Regions from separate parts of the Paenibacillus sp. P4_E11 genome, predicted to be linked through region 2. Evidence: a T-box and tRNA genes for the amino acid it is inferred to sense, from the RefSeq annotation. Region 2 holds a T-box; the other holds one or more tRNA genes.
The links. The T-box of region 2 lies ahead of tyrS (tyrosine--tRNA ligase). A T-box ahead of a tRNA ligase gene usually reads a tRNA of that ligase, here a tRNA-Tyr.
Positions count from the first base shown of each region.

Region 1: it encodes a tRNA-Tyr, which carries the amino acid that the T-box ahead of tyrS (tyrosine--tRNA ligase) is inferred to sense. The anticodon was not compared.

Region 1 is NZ_JBFUIX010000039.1:49,250-56,491, forward strand. Features, by position in the region: gene AC1DWB_RS16405 (ATP phosphoribosyltransferase regulatory subunit) at 1-314, opposite strand, end outside; gene AC1DWB_RS16410 (acyltransferase) at 518-1,018, opposite strand; gene ppaX (pyrophosphatase PpaX) at 1,033-1,674, opposite strand; gene lgt (prolipoprotein diacylglyceryl transferase) at 1,705-2,646, opposite strand; gene hprK (HPr(Ser) kinase/phosphatase) at 2,715-3,656, opposite strand; gene AC1DWB_RS16430 (ABC transporter ATP-binding protein) at 3,885-5,006, opposite strand; gene AC1DWB_RS16435 (PucR family transcriptional regulator) at 5,098-6,210, opposite strand; tRNA gene AC1DWB_RS16440 (tRNA-Lys) at 6,359-6,434, opposite strand; tRNA gene AC1DWB_RS16445 (tRNA-Tyr) at 6,459-6,544, opposite strand; tRNA gene AC1DWB_RS16450 (tRNA-Phe) at 6,604-6,679, opposite strand; tRNA gene AC1DWB_RS16455 (tRNA-Asp) at 6,785-6,861, opposite strand; tRNA gene AC1DWB_RS16460 (tRNA-Val) at 6,896-6,971, opposite strand; tRNA gene AC1DWB_RS16465 (tRNA-Met) at 6,979-7,055, opposite strand; tRNA gene AC1DWB_RS16470 (tRNA-Ser) at 7,105-7,190, opposite strand.
Region 2 is NZ_JBFUIX010000022.1:68,882-76,123, forward strand. Features, by position in the region: gene AC1DWB_RS11440 (MBL fold metallo-hydrolase) at 1-673, shown strand, start outside; gene AC1DWB_RS11445 (GyrI-like domain-containing protein) at 670-1,128, shown strand; gene csaA (chaperone CsaA) at 1,153-1,482, shown strand; gene AC1DWB_RS11455 (hypothetical protein) at 1,459-1,809, opposite strand; gene AC1DWB_RS11460 (AraC family transcriptional regulator) at 1,962-2,789, opposite strand; gene melA (alpha-galactosidase) at 2,934-4,259, shown strand; gene AC1DWB_RS11470 (VOC family protein) at 4,493-5,458, shown strand; T-box leader at 5,513-5,742, shown strand; gene tyrS (tyrosine--tRNA ligase) at 5,807-7,069, shown strand.

The sequences.
Region 1 (7,242 bases), on a different contig from region 2:
TAGGAAAGCCGTAACGGCAGTGGATGATCCTTCAGCAAGGAAGCCGCAACACGCGCGATCGGAGCAGTTATATCGGACCGCAGCACGACAGTCGTCCCCCGTTTGTCTAACAGCTTGAACAGTTTCTTATCGGATGTAGAACTCGCAGCACCGACCGTATCGTAATATTCCAACGTCGGCGTAATAATTTGTCGATATCCCCAACGCTGCATGCAATCCAGCAAATTGGCTTCAATGCGTCTGAGCTTGGTTACCGCTTCTGGCAAATAATCCTTGACGCCGGTCGGCTTTTCGAACACTTTTGGTTTGGACATCCCCATTCACCTCTTCATGACGACTATCTGTCTATTTCAACCGAAACGCTTTATCGCAATAATGTGCTACCATATTACCATGCTACCAAAGTAAAGATATGTGTTAGTTTACCACGTGTCGCTTGAACTCGTCAACGCACAACTCCCTACTGTTCCCTAACAAGCAAACAACCGGAGGCACCGCCCCCGGCCATCTCCTGCTGCTATGATTCCTGATTGTTCGATCCTTCTCTGATGACCCTGAGTGGATTCCCCGCTACAAAACTACCCGCCTCAACGTCCTTGTGCACCACACTACCAGCTCCTACGATCGCGTTATCGCCAATCGTAACCCCTGGCAATACCGTCACGTTCGCGCCGATCATCACATTCGAGCCTATCGTAATGGTTCCTAACCGATATTCCTTGATCAGGTATTCGTGCGTTAATAACGTGGTATTGTAGCCGATGATCGTATTGCTGCCTACATGAATCTTCTCTGGAAAAAAAACATCGACCATCACCATCAGCGCAAAAGCCGTCTGTTCTCCAACCTTCATTCCCAGCACACGACGGTAAATCCAGTTTTTCACCGGCAGCGATGGGCAGTAGCGGGAAATTTGAATGAAGATGAAATTACGCACTGCCTTGAACTTACTGACAGTGCTGTACATTTGCCACAATGCATTCGGTCCATCTACCGGATATTGTTCCGTCTTTCTCAAGGCCGTTCCCTCTTTTATCCTACAATCTCGATTAATTCCCGTATGTCGTGTATCAGATAAGTCGGATCGTACTTACGGAGATGCGCTTCACCCTTCAATGACCAAGCCACAGCTACACTAGCTACACCCGCCTCATGGGCTGCGATAAGATCATACTGACTATCGCCTACCATCAGCGACTCCGTAGCAGACACATTCAGCTGTCCCAGCGCCTTAACGATCATCTCTGGATTCGGTTTGCCCTGCGCTACGTCTTCCACCGTCACAATCGTCTCCATGAATGAGTCCAACCCGCACAGCTTCAGTCCCATCAGTGTTGTCGCCCGCATTTTGTTCGTACATACGCCCATCCGAATTCCTCTTGCTTGGAGCTCCGCCAATGCTTCCCGAACATAAGGGAATTGTGTAACTAGCTCGTCATGCTTGGCCACATTGAACGCTCTATATTTTACAACCAAATCTTCAATCTGCTCAAGTCCGGTGAAAAATTTGATCTGTTCGTACAAGGAGAAGCCCATATGAGGAATAATGTCTTCCCGTGTGTAGACTTTCTTGGTAATGCCTTCCAACGTATGCAGAAACGATTGAATGATCAATTCATTCGTGTCCACGATCGTCCCATCCAAATCGAAGAGAACGGTTGTAATCTTGCCCATGCTGTGTATTCTCCCCTATCCAAGCTAATGTTAAATCCCTTCGCCCGTATCGATAGCAGTGTCACTTACCCGTGTTGAACGAATCGGATCGGCGTACTTCTCACTTGACCATCCTTTGCGTCTTCTCACTACAATCAGCACAATGGCCGCAATAATGATTAGAATAGCCAATAGCTGCGAAATTCTTACGTTTCCATAATCCATTGAACCTGGTTCGAATACGACTGTCATCGGCATCCACAGGGCATCTATGAAGCTCTTGAACCATTCCGGCGCCGTGAAGGCGAGACTGTCTGTCCGAATTCCTTCAATAAAGAATCGACCGATTGAATACCAGATGAAGTAGCTGAAGAACAATTCCCCTGCACGGAGAAACTTTTGTCTTCGCAGTACGAGCAACAAGATCAACCCAACAAGATTCCACATCGATTCATATAGAAACGTAGGATGATAGAACTCCCCCTGTATGTACATCTGATCCACGATAAAATTCGGCAAATGCAGCGAATCCCGAAGAAACGATTCTGTCACCGGACCGCCATGCGCCTCCTGGTTGACGAAGTTCCCCCAGCGACCGATCAGCTGTCCCGCGAGTAGCGACGGTGCACAAATATCGGCAATCCTCCAGAAGTTATAACCTCTGCGCCGGACAAAAATAACGGCCGCTATGATCGCTCCGATTAAGGCTCCATAGATAGCAATACCTCCATGCCAGATCGCGAATATCTCCCACAAATTGTTTTTGTAAGCATCCCACTTGAACGCGACGTAATAGATGCGCGCCCCAACAATCGCCGACGGAACCCCGATCAGTAGTAAATCCATGAAAAATTCCGGCACAATACCGTACCGCTTACCTTCCTGAATCGCAAGCAGTAGGCCGATTAGAGCCGCAGATCCCAGAATGATCCCATACCAGTGAACCGGTATCGGGCCTAGTGAGAAGGCGACCGGATTTAATAAAAAGTGCATAGATTAACTCCTTTCAAATATGCGGACCCAATATTTCCTCCGTCTCTTGAGGTTCCCGCAGACAGCCTTCAATCCCCTTCGTCCAGATCTCCTGCCAGTGTCTCCGTCAACTTATTCGTGAACTGTAGCGCCGCGTTATAGCCCATTCTCTTCAAGCGGAAGTTCATCGCCGCTACCTCAATAATGACGGCCAAGTTTCTACCGGGACGTACTGGAATGGTAACAAGAGGCAGGTCCGTATCGATAACCCGGGTCGTCTCTTCGTCCAAGCCCAACCGATCGTATTCCTTATCTTGTTGCCACGTTTCCAAGCGGATGACGAGCGTAATCTTCTTCACATTACGGATCGCGCCTGCTCCGAATAAAGTCATTACGTTAATGATACCGACTCCACGAATTTCCAACAAATGCTTAATAAGGTCTGGCGCGTTCCCGACGAGTATATTCTCCGCCACTTGACGAATTTCGACCGCATCATCAGCAATAAGCCGGTGCCCTCGCTTGACAAGCTCCAGCGCCGTCTCGCTCTTCCCGATTCCACTTGTCCCTGTGATCAGCATACCAATCCCGTATACGTCCACTAGAACTCCATGAATCGTCGTAGTCGGGGCTAGCTTATTTTCCAAAAAACCCGTTATTCGACTCACTAGAGTCGTCGTCGCCATCGAGGTGCGTAGAACCGGCATCCCGTACTTATCCGCCTCTTCCAGCAGTTCGGTTGGCGCTGTCATGCCCCGAGTTATACAGAAGCAAGGTGTTATTTCCTCCGAGCACATCCGTTGCATCCGGTCTCGGCGCTCTTCGGCTGTGAGCGTCTCGAAGAAGGTCAGCTCCGTCTTACCTAGAATTTGCACACGCTCTCTCGGGTGGTAGGCGAAATACCCAGCCATTTCCAAACCCGGACGGTACAGATCTGCTACGTGAATCAAACGGCTCTGTCCGTCTCCTCCGGCTAACACTTCCAGTTGAAATGCCTGCACGAGATCAGACACCTTCGTCTTTTTCCCCATCATCTAATCCCCTTATGCCAGAACCGGCATTTCTGCATGCGCGGATCCTCTCATATGTCCATTCCCTACTTTATTCCATATAGCCATCGTAACGAAAATACGGAATGAAAGCAACCGTCATACAACCACCCGACATCTGTCGTGCCCTATTCATGACGAGTATGGGTCATTAAAACGCCCCAGAACTAGTAAAGGGCCAGCACTAGGCTGACCCTTCTTCATTCCTGATTAGCTCAAGAATACGTTCTTTTCTGTTTCTTTGTCGAAGATGTGGACCTTGTTCATGTCAACTGCCAACTTCACGCTCATGCCATCCTTGAAGGCTGTGCGGGAGTTCAGACGAGCAACAACCGGGTTTGGTCCGATGCCGTTCAAGTACAGTTGCATTTCGTGACCCAAGTTCTCTACTACTTCGATGTTCCCGTTCACGATGCTGTTCGGGGAACCTTCCAGGAAGATCGGCTCATCGTGAAGATCTTCTGGACGAACTCCGAAGACGACTTCTTTGTTAATGTAGCCTTTTTCCTTGAGCAATTGTGCTTTGCCTTCTGGCAATAATACATCTACGCCACTCGCTTTGAAACGAACTTGACCGTTCGATTCGCTCAAGCTGCCTGTTACAAGGTTCATCGAAGGCGATCCAATGAAAGTTGCAACGTACATGTTAACTGGGAAGTTGTAGATTTCTTCAGGTGTAGCCGCTTGTTGAATGATCCCTTGGTGCATAACAACGATACGATCGCCCATCGTCATAGCTTCTGTTTGGTCATGCGTTACGTAGATGATCGTTGTTTCCAAGCGCTTGTGCAGCTTGTTGATCTCAGCACGCATCTGTACGCGGAGTTTGGCATCCAAGTTGGAGAGAGGTTCGTCCATCAAGAATACTTGTGGATCCCGTACGATAGCGCGTCCCAAGGCGACACGTTGACGTTGGCCCCCGGACAATGCTTTTGGTTTACGGTCGAGCAATACTTCGATATCGAGAATCTTAGCCGCTTGACGAACGCGAGCATCGATTTCAGCTTTCTTGAATTTACGCAATTTCAGACCAAATGCCATGTTCTGATATACGTTCATGTGCGGATATAGGGCATAGGATTGGAACACCATCGCAATGTCGCGGTCTTTAGGAGCTACATCGTTCACAAGGCGGTCGCCAATGTACAGTTCTCCAGAAGAAATTTCCTCCAAGCCAGCGATCATACGGAGAGTTGTGGACTTACCGCAACCGGAAGCACCTACGAGTACCAGGAACTCTTTGTCTTTAATCTCGAGGTTGAAGTCTTTTACTGTGTCTTCTGCAGCGCCTGGATATTTCTTCACGACGTGAGATAAGCGTACACCTGCCATGGATGATTCCCCCTAATAAATTATAAATTAATCTTAGATTTATCTTAACCTACCTCTTACCTTGTGACTATGCACATTGCTCACAAAAAAATTAGTTTCTTTTCGTCACTTTGTACAATAGTAAGGCAATATAGACGAGGACAGCGTGCCGGAAGTTCCGTACCTCCAGACCCGTCTCCTGCTTGAATTTATCCAACCTGTACAGCAACGTATTGCGATGAATGAATAGCCGCTTGGCGGTTTCGCTTACATTGCAATCCAGAGCAAGGAATTGCTCCAGTGTCGTCAACATTTCCAAGTCGAGCAGAGCATCCATTCGTTTCAAGACACGTTCTACAAACTCGACCTTCTCTTCCTCCGGAATCCAATGCAGCAGCTTCTCCATATGAAGCTTCCATGGCAAATGAATATATTCCGTTACATGGTAGGTTTGCCCAAGCGTAATCGCTTCACGGAGCCTGACAACCGTCTGCAGCGTCGACTTCGAAGGTCGAATCGGATAAGACACGGACAGATGGCACTCGCCTACCCATTCACTGGCCAGCATCTCATGCAACCCGTCACAGATCGACTCCAGCGTATCCTCCAACGCTTCTTCTTCCCCGTCGCCTTTCCCCGAGTCGCTTCCCGCTAAGAGCAGCGATTCCGGCACCAGGATCAGCCATTCCTTATCTAGTAACGGCAGTAATACGACATCCCCTTCGAAAAACGACTCCAGCAGCTTCTTCAACTCTTGGTAGCTTGTCTTCCGCTGATCGGAGTAATCCCCATACAATAAGATCGGGATCTTGGACGTGTAGAACGGGAATAAGGAGGCGACGGTCTCCGGCATTTCCCCTTCCGTAATGCCTGCTTCCAGCTCTTGAACGATCCAACTTCGAATAGCGCCCGCTTTCCTTTCATCATCCGATACGGGTGACAGCGATTGCAGCTTCTCCTGCGACCGGTATGCTTCAAGCGTCAGTTCCACCAACTGCTGCTCAGATGGCGTCAACAGCGGCTCGTCTATTACTAACGCATGCACGGAAGCAGCCTCTTTGTATAGGAAGAAGTAGCGAGAATGCTCATGCACAAAGCTTTTGGCGCTGAACACGGGACCTCCTGCAGTCATTCGGTTCCAATCTATAGTGGATAGCGAAGTCAGTCTAACTGCAGTGTTGAGAATTTGCTCCAATTGCTGTTTAATTAGATCCCAGTTGGTCACCTTCATCCCCCCGTCGTTGATCTACTCTTAATCATACACATTTTGAGGAGGGATGAAAACCTTTACCCCCTATCGCAGGCCGTTTCACGCAAAAACAAAAAACCTTCATCCTGTTAGAATGAAGGTCTTGATCACAATGTTGAAAAAATGGTGAGCCATGTAGGACTCGAACCTACGACACCCTGATTAAAAGTCAGGTGCTCTACCAACTGAGCTAATGGCTCATGAATGGATTCATGAGGTGAAAATGGTGGAGGATGATGGATTCGAACCACCGAACTCGTCAGAGAACAGATTTACAGTCTGCTGCGTTTGGCCACTTCGCTAATCCTCCATGGTATTGGTTTCCCCGGTTGTGAGTACCGCTATGCGTTATTCAGCCAAGGAAATACATGGTGGCTCGGGACGGAATCGAACCGCCGACACGAGGATTTTCAGTCCTCTGCTCTACCGACTGAGCTACCGAGCCATGAGTTGTACAGCTCTTACAGACAAAAAAAAATACAGGTACAACATATGCACTACTCTTTCATTTAATATGAGAGAGTTGTCGTGGTATTCGCCATAAAAAGAATGGCGGAGCTGACGGGATTCGAACCCGCGGTCTCCTGCGTGACAGGCAGGCATGTTGGGCCACTACACCACAGCTCCGCAATATAAGGTTGTCCCACGAGGGGAATGAAGATGGTGGAGGCTGAGGGGATCGAACCCCCGACCCTCTGCTTGTAAGGCAGATGCTCTCCCGGCTGAGCTAAGCCTCCGAATACTTGGTAGCGGCGGAGGGACTCGAACCCACGACCTCACGGGTATGAACCGTACGCTCTAGCCAGCTGAGCTACACCGCCAAGAAGATTGTAATTCCATAAAGTTTTACTCATATTGAAGATAAAACTACGGAGAGGAAGGGATTCGAACCCTTGCGMCTGTTACACCCTAACGCTTTAGCAAAGCGCCCCCTTCGGCCTCTTGGGTACCTCTCCATACAGAGATTTTATTCTCTGAAAACTAGATGCGAAAGCGGTAACGAGCCGC
Region 2 (7,242 bases):
AGGGCCGACACAGCCGATTGTGAACCTGGACTCTATCGACCAAGTAATCCGATATGTTCCTGATAATTCGATCCAATTGGTGATGGACGAAGCAGCCATTCAACACTTGAAAGTTTACTACGCTTTTCACCAACCGCTTCGGATCGATTCTATCGTTAGGCACGGCGATACAATCTCCATAGGAGACGATGAGTTGGAAGTCATGCACACGCCAGGTCATAGCCCAGATCATATCTCTCTATTGCACAAGAAGACAGCGACTTTATTCGGCGGGGATTTGCTGCTTCAGAACGGACCTCCGGCGATTAACGATCTGGATGCCTACATTCGCTCTATGGAGTTTCTCCATGAGGTGGTTCCCCTACAATGTGTGCTTCCAGGGCATGGACTGGTAATCGAGGATCATAAGAGGGTCATTGCTAATATACGGGATAGAATTGAGATGACCGATCAGAAAATCGTCGAGGCCATACTTCAAGGGGCTGTAACTCCCTATGAGATTGCCTTATATTTTACAGGCGGGAAAATTCATCGTGGGATTAAGTTTTTTCTCGAAGTCATACTCGTCCATCTTGAACAGCTAAGCAAACGGAACAAGGTTGAACTTTTCATGAATAACTACAAGATCGAGAAAGTTACTAGTAGACCAACTGAAGGAGGCATCCATAGATGAGCGTCCATTTCATGCAATACACAACGAAGGAATCGTTCGAAGTCATCGGTATGGCGTGTCCATTGACTCCCGTAGATGCGCCGAAAGTATGGCATGATTTCATCCAGCACGTCCCTAGAATTGAAGGGAGAGTCAACTCGACTGAATCCATGGGAGTCTGCGATGAGCGCAACAAACGGTATATTGCTTGCGTAGAAGTTGAAGCTGGAACGGAAGCACCTCCAGGGTTGATCCGATTTACTGTGCCTGCTAACGAATACGTAGTGTTCCAGCATCGAGGATCGATTCTGGGAATCGGTGAAACGTTATGTGAGATTGGCAGTTGGTTAACCGAGCACGGCTACAAGGAAACGAACAAGCCGCCTTTCTTCGAACTGTACGATGAACATTACAAGGGTGAAGCTGAAGACAGTGAGTTTGATCTTTATATCTCATTGGAAAAGAAGGTTGTATAACACATCAGGAGGTTAGGACCCAACATGGCAACTATTGAAGATTTTCACAAGCTAGACATTCGGATCGGCACAATAGTACATGCAGAGCCATTCCCGAAAGCGCGCAAGCCGGCTTACAAGCTTACGATCGACTTTGGTGAATTGGGAATCAAATATTCCTCGGCCCAAATAACACATAGGTATGAGCCATCGGTACTTGTGGGCCGACAGGTGGCAGCCGTCGTCAATTTCCCGCCACGTTCCATTGCAGGATTCAAATCCGAAGTACTTGTCCTCGGCGGAACACCGGAAGAGGGCGATGTCGTGCTGCTCAGGCCGGATGAGCCCGTATTAAACGGTACTCCAGTCGCTTAATCTAAGGGAACCAGACGTCTGCCAATCGGCGGATTCCTTCTGTGATCTGATCGTACGAGAGACCAACGTAGCCCAGCAAGAAGGAAGAAGACGATTCCATGGACGTGCCATTGTGTGAATCATTCGGACATGATAGTCTGACACCGGGTGTAGCCTGACTCGTGCCTCTGCCGCAAGGTGTACAAGAGCTTCCTGCTGCAGGGTATGGGAGACATGGAGAATGGCATGCAGGCCGGATGCCGCACCTGAGATTCGGACTCGATTGCCTAGAATATGCTGGACGTTGCCGAGCAACGTCTCCCTCTTGTGCCGATACACTTTGCGCATACTGCGCACATCCCGTTCGAACCGAAATACCAAAGCCTTATTCAGAATGGTTTTTATATAAAGTATACCGGGTTCGTATTGTATGAGTACTATAAGAAGTGAATGTGGTTACAGCCTCGTACCAAGTAAGACGTTCTTAGGAAGTGAAAAGTTTATGTCGCCAATCGGGCTTTCCGGTATTCCCGGGGGGCGGTGCCAATGACCTTTGTGAACATTTTGGAAAAGACGAGCGGATCGTCATAACCGATAGAACGGGCTACGTCACCGACGGTCAGCGCAAGGTCGGCAAGTAGCTCGCATGCCCGCTCCATGCGGAAGTTGACCAAATATTCCTGTGGAGACACGTGGGCCACATCTTTGAATACGGCGCAAAAATAACTGCGATTAAGGCCGATATAGTTCGCCAGCTCCTGAATTGTCATTTTGCGGCTATAGTTTTTTTCGATGTATTCGATGGACGCTTTGACGTACAGTTGCTTCTGATCAGCGGTATTGACCGTACGTTCGCCAGCCGTGTATTCCGTCAGATGGGAGAAAAAGTAATACAGGCCGCTGAGCAACCGTAACTCTCGTCCGTGGGACAACTTCTTCGCTTCCTCCAGCATGGCGAAGCAATCGATCATGCCGCTCTCTTCCTTCAATGTGAATATTGGCACATCACCCGTTACATTTGCATACCGTAAATTCGATTCCGCCTTTAAGCCATCGAAGCCGACCCAGGAATAGCTCCATGGGTCTATTTGATCCGCCTGATAGTAGGTGACGACACCGGGACATATCAAGAAGCCCTGCCCTTGGCGAAGCGTATACACCGAGTTGCCCGTTCGGAAGATCCCTTGGCCGCTCCTCACATAATGAATGAGGTAATTATCCCGGACGGCCGGACCATAAGCGTGTCCAGGAGTACAGTCTTCCGAACCGGAGTAGTAGAAAACAAGGTCGGAATGGTTATGTTTGCCGCCAGTTAACGTTATTGCCATCTTACACAACCTCCCGAATTTCATTCGAACACCTCACATTATGACATATTCATCCCACACTATTCCATTCTTTTCTTTTCTGAAACGACTATGCTAGAGATAGCTTTCATCATCTGTTTTCCTACAAACAAGGAGGTAGTCGTTGTGAAAAAAATAGCATTTATTGGGGCTGGTAGTTTCGGATTTACGAGAGGACTCGTCCGGGACATTTTATCGTATCCCGCACTTGCGGACAGTACGATTGCGCTGATGGACATCGATGGCGAGCGGTTGTCATACATCAAGAAAGCAGTGGACAAAATTGTCGCAGCCGGCGGTTATCCGGCCACGGTAGTCGCTACTCAGGATCGCGCTGAAGCACTGAAGGACGCGGACGGTGTCGTATGTACGATTCTTGCGAGCCATGTGGACGTTTGGCAGCACGATATAGAAATTCCGAAGCGGTACGGCGTTGACATCAATGTTGGGGATACGCGTGGTCCGGCAGGTATTTTTCGAGCACTGCGCACCATCCCTGCGATGCTCGACATTTGCCGCGACATCGAGAAGTATTGCCCGGATGCTGTATTTCTGAATTACACGAACCCGATGACGATGCTGTGCAGTGCCATGCAGAACTACACGAGCGTCAACGTCGTGGGATTGTGCCACAGCGTGCAGGGCACCGCCGGTATGTTAGCCCGCTGGATCGGCGCGCCGATGGAAGAAGTCACCTATCTATGCGGGGGTATTAACCACCAAGCCTGGTTCCTCGAATACAAGTGGAACGGCAAGGATGCGATCCCACTTATTCGCGACGCCATTACGGGAAGACCCGAAATCTATAATGAGGAGCATGTACGCAACGAAATGTTCCTGCATCTCGACTATTATGTCACGGAATCGAGCGGCCACAATTCCGAATACAACGCCTGGTTCCGCAAACGGCCGGATTTGATCGAGAAATATTGTACCCACGGGACGAACTGGAATCCCGGAGAACACGCCTACATATTGAAATCGTATCGGAACCGCCAGACGTCGTGGCAGGATGAGATCGTGAAGTGGCTCGATCAGGAGTCGATCGATTTGAAACGGGGACACGAGTATGCGGCGAATATATTTAACGCGATGCTCGGAGATGGTACGATGTTCAAATTTTACGGCAACGTACGCAATCAAGGTTATATTCGTAACTTGCCAGAGAACGTTTGCGTTGAAGTGCCGATCCTTGCTTCCAAGAGCGGACTTGAGCCCATTCATGTTGGATCTTTGCCACCACAGCTGGCGATACTTAATACGCTTAATGCCCAGTGCGAACAGCTCGCGGTGGAAGGCTCGATGAGCGGGGATCCGCGCCAAATTTTCCACGCAATCTGCCACGATCCACTGACATCGGCGGTGCTGAGTTTGGACGAAATCAAGAAGATGACGGACGAGATGTTCGCGGTCAACCGTGATCATTTGCCGCAATTCAAACACTTGACGTAGCAATTGTATACCACCTAAGCACGGTTGTGCGCACTGATGACTGCGGTTACAATGAAGATACAATTGAACGTATAAACCCACCTCTAGGTTAGCGCCGAAGGTGGGTTTTGCTCATGTGAAATGGAGAAAATAACGGAAATGATAAAAAAGAACAAAAACAAACCGTATCCATCTTGATACAATAGCTGTGAAAGTGTCAAACCTATCAATCAGGTAGCTAGGAGGATGTTTGCTTGGATAAAGACGCACTGAAAAAGGTTGTAGCAGCAGACGGGGAAGGGGAGAGTTATAAGCCTCAGTCGGTTCCAGTCCCACTGAAGCTGATTCATGGTGTTAATCGAACGAATGCAGCACAGCAGGAACAAGTAGAACAGATTGCTGCTAAACTTACTGTACCGCCTGTGGTGTTCGATGGAGGCGATGTGGATACGACATTAGAACAGCATGATGATGCCGTTGCGTGGTTCCGCAGTCACATGGGTTGGAAGATCGCCCAGCAAGAAAATTGGAAGCCGGGACCAGAAGCGGTGATCGGGAAAAAAACCCATATGGGCTGGGGCGTATGGATTCAATCCGGGGTTACCGCCGATGGATTGCCGTCACCAGCCGCTAATCGTGAAACGAACGACTCGAATATTCGTTGGTGTTGGAGAGTGAAGGATTTAGGCAGTCAATATGCCCAGTTCCAAGCGTCGGATATTCGGGTGTCGGAGATGTATAAGGATCTACTTGGGCGTGAATCGTTTGATTTCTGGGCAGTGGACGGGGCTATGCGATTGACTGCGGTAGAAGATGCAGCGCTCCAGGATGATGGCTTTGCCGATACAAGTGTGTTTCGCATTCGGGTGAAGCATTTGCAGCGTTCAATCGAGTGGTATCAACACTATATAGGCATGGAGCTGCAACTCGAACGTTCGGTGGACGGTTATGCGGTCATGACACTAGGTGTCAACTATGAGGAAGGACGCTCACAATGGGTGCTTGAAGAAGATCCAGCTATGCCGGTCACCGGCCCGATAGACGGATTGTTCCGGCCAAGGTGTTTTGTTGGTAGCCGCGAAGCCTTTTTCAAGTATCATAAAGACTTATCGGAGAGCGGCGCACCTGTTTCTGCAATAGGCGGATTTACGACAAGAGGGCTTGTATTTTTCCATGTGTACGATCCGGACGGGAATCGGTTTGACTTGAGCAGTTTTTAGCAAATTGACACACCGATGTGAAAATGGTATAACCTGTATCAGACGAATATTTCACAAAAAGCGATGATGGGAATCAGTAGCAGACGACATCCCGAGTACCAGAGAGCCGGCGGTTGGTGCAAGCCGGTACGGGACGAACGCGAATTACAGCCCGGAGCATGTTGATCCGAACCCGCTAACACTGCGGAAGGACAAGACGGTAATCGGCCGTTATCCGATACGAGTGGAAGATGCCGATTGTGCGTCTTCAAATTAGGGTGGTACCGCGATGACTCGTCCCTGTCTATGACAGGGGCGGGTCTTTTTTGGTTCTGCAAGACTACATTCCAACTATAAGGAGAGAGTAACTTGACGAATTTATTAGAAGATTTGGAATACCGCGGGCTCGTGTACCAGATGACGAACCGTGAGGGGCTTGCGAAGAAGCTGGACAACGAACGCGTTGTTATGTACTGCGGCTTCGATCCAACAGCAGACAGCTTGCATATCGGCAGCCTGTTGCCGATCTRGATCTTGCGCCGCTTCCAACTGGCCGGGCACACGTCGATTGCCTTAGTCGGCGGCGGTACCGGACTAATCGGCGACCCGAGCGGTCGATCCACGGAGCGCTCACTGAATACGTCCGATACGGTCGCTCAATGGACGGAGAGCTTGAAGCGGCAGCTGTCGCGTTTCTTGGAGTTCGACTCGTCCGACAATCCAGCCAAGCTCGTTAGTAACTATGATTGGCTCGCACCATTGGACGCGATTTCGTTCCTGCGGGATGTAGGCAAGAACTTCACGGTTAATTACATGCTCGGCAAAGACTCGGTCGATTCGCGTCTCGCGAACGGGATCTCCTTCACCGAATTCAGCTACATGATCTTGCAAGCTTACGACTTCCACAAGCTGAATGTGGAGCACAACTGCTCCTTACAAGTTGGCGGCAGCGATCAGTGGGGCAACATTACAGCTGGTCTAGACCTGATCGGCAAGATGGGCGGCAATGAGGCGTATGGCATGACGATGCCGCTCGTCACGAAGAGTGACGGGAAGAAGTTCGGCAAGTCCGAATCCGGTGCGATCTGGTTGGATCGGAACAAGACGTCCGCGTACCAGTTCTATCAGTTCTGGATCAATACCGATGACAATGATGTGGTCAAGTTCCTCAAGTTCTTCACTTTCCTATCGCGCGAGCAGATCGAGGAGCTGGAGGCAGAGCTCAAGGAACGTCCCGAGAAGCGCGTCGCTCAGCGGGAACTGGCTCGTGAAGTAACTCGGCTTGTACACGGGGCGGAAGCGGTCGAAAGCGCGGAGAAGATCACGCAGGCGTTGTTCTCCGGCGATGTCACGCAGTTGAGCGAAGTCGAGCTGATCGAAGCCCTACAGGACATGCCGACAACAGTGCTCGATGGAGGGCAAGAGACTGGCTTGATCGATCTGTTGGTAGCAGCTCAGGCAGCCCCTTCGCGCAGACAAGCGAAGCAGGATATCGAGAGCGGAGCCGTCTACGTGAACGGGGAGAAGCAGACAGGCACCGACACCGTTATCGGTGAAGGGCAGCGGCTTCATGGCAAGTACATCGTGCTTCGGCGTGGGAAGAAAAATTACTACCTTATTCGCTTCGAGTAAGGGTTTGGGCAATATGTGAGGAGTAGCGTGGGGATGAGACTGTAGATTCATTGTTGATTGAAGCAAAAACGGCCGTTCCAAGTGAAAAAGGACCCTTAGTCATCCCCGCAAAGTGAAGCCAAGCTCTGTAGTTAATTCCAAGTACTTTGCGGGGGCCCCAGGGCTTAAACATC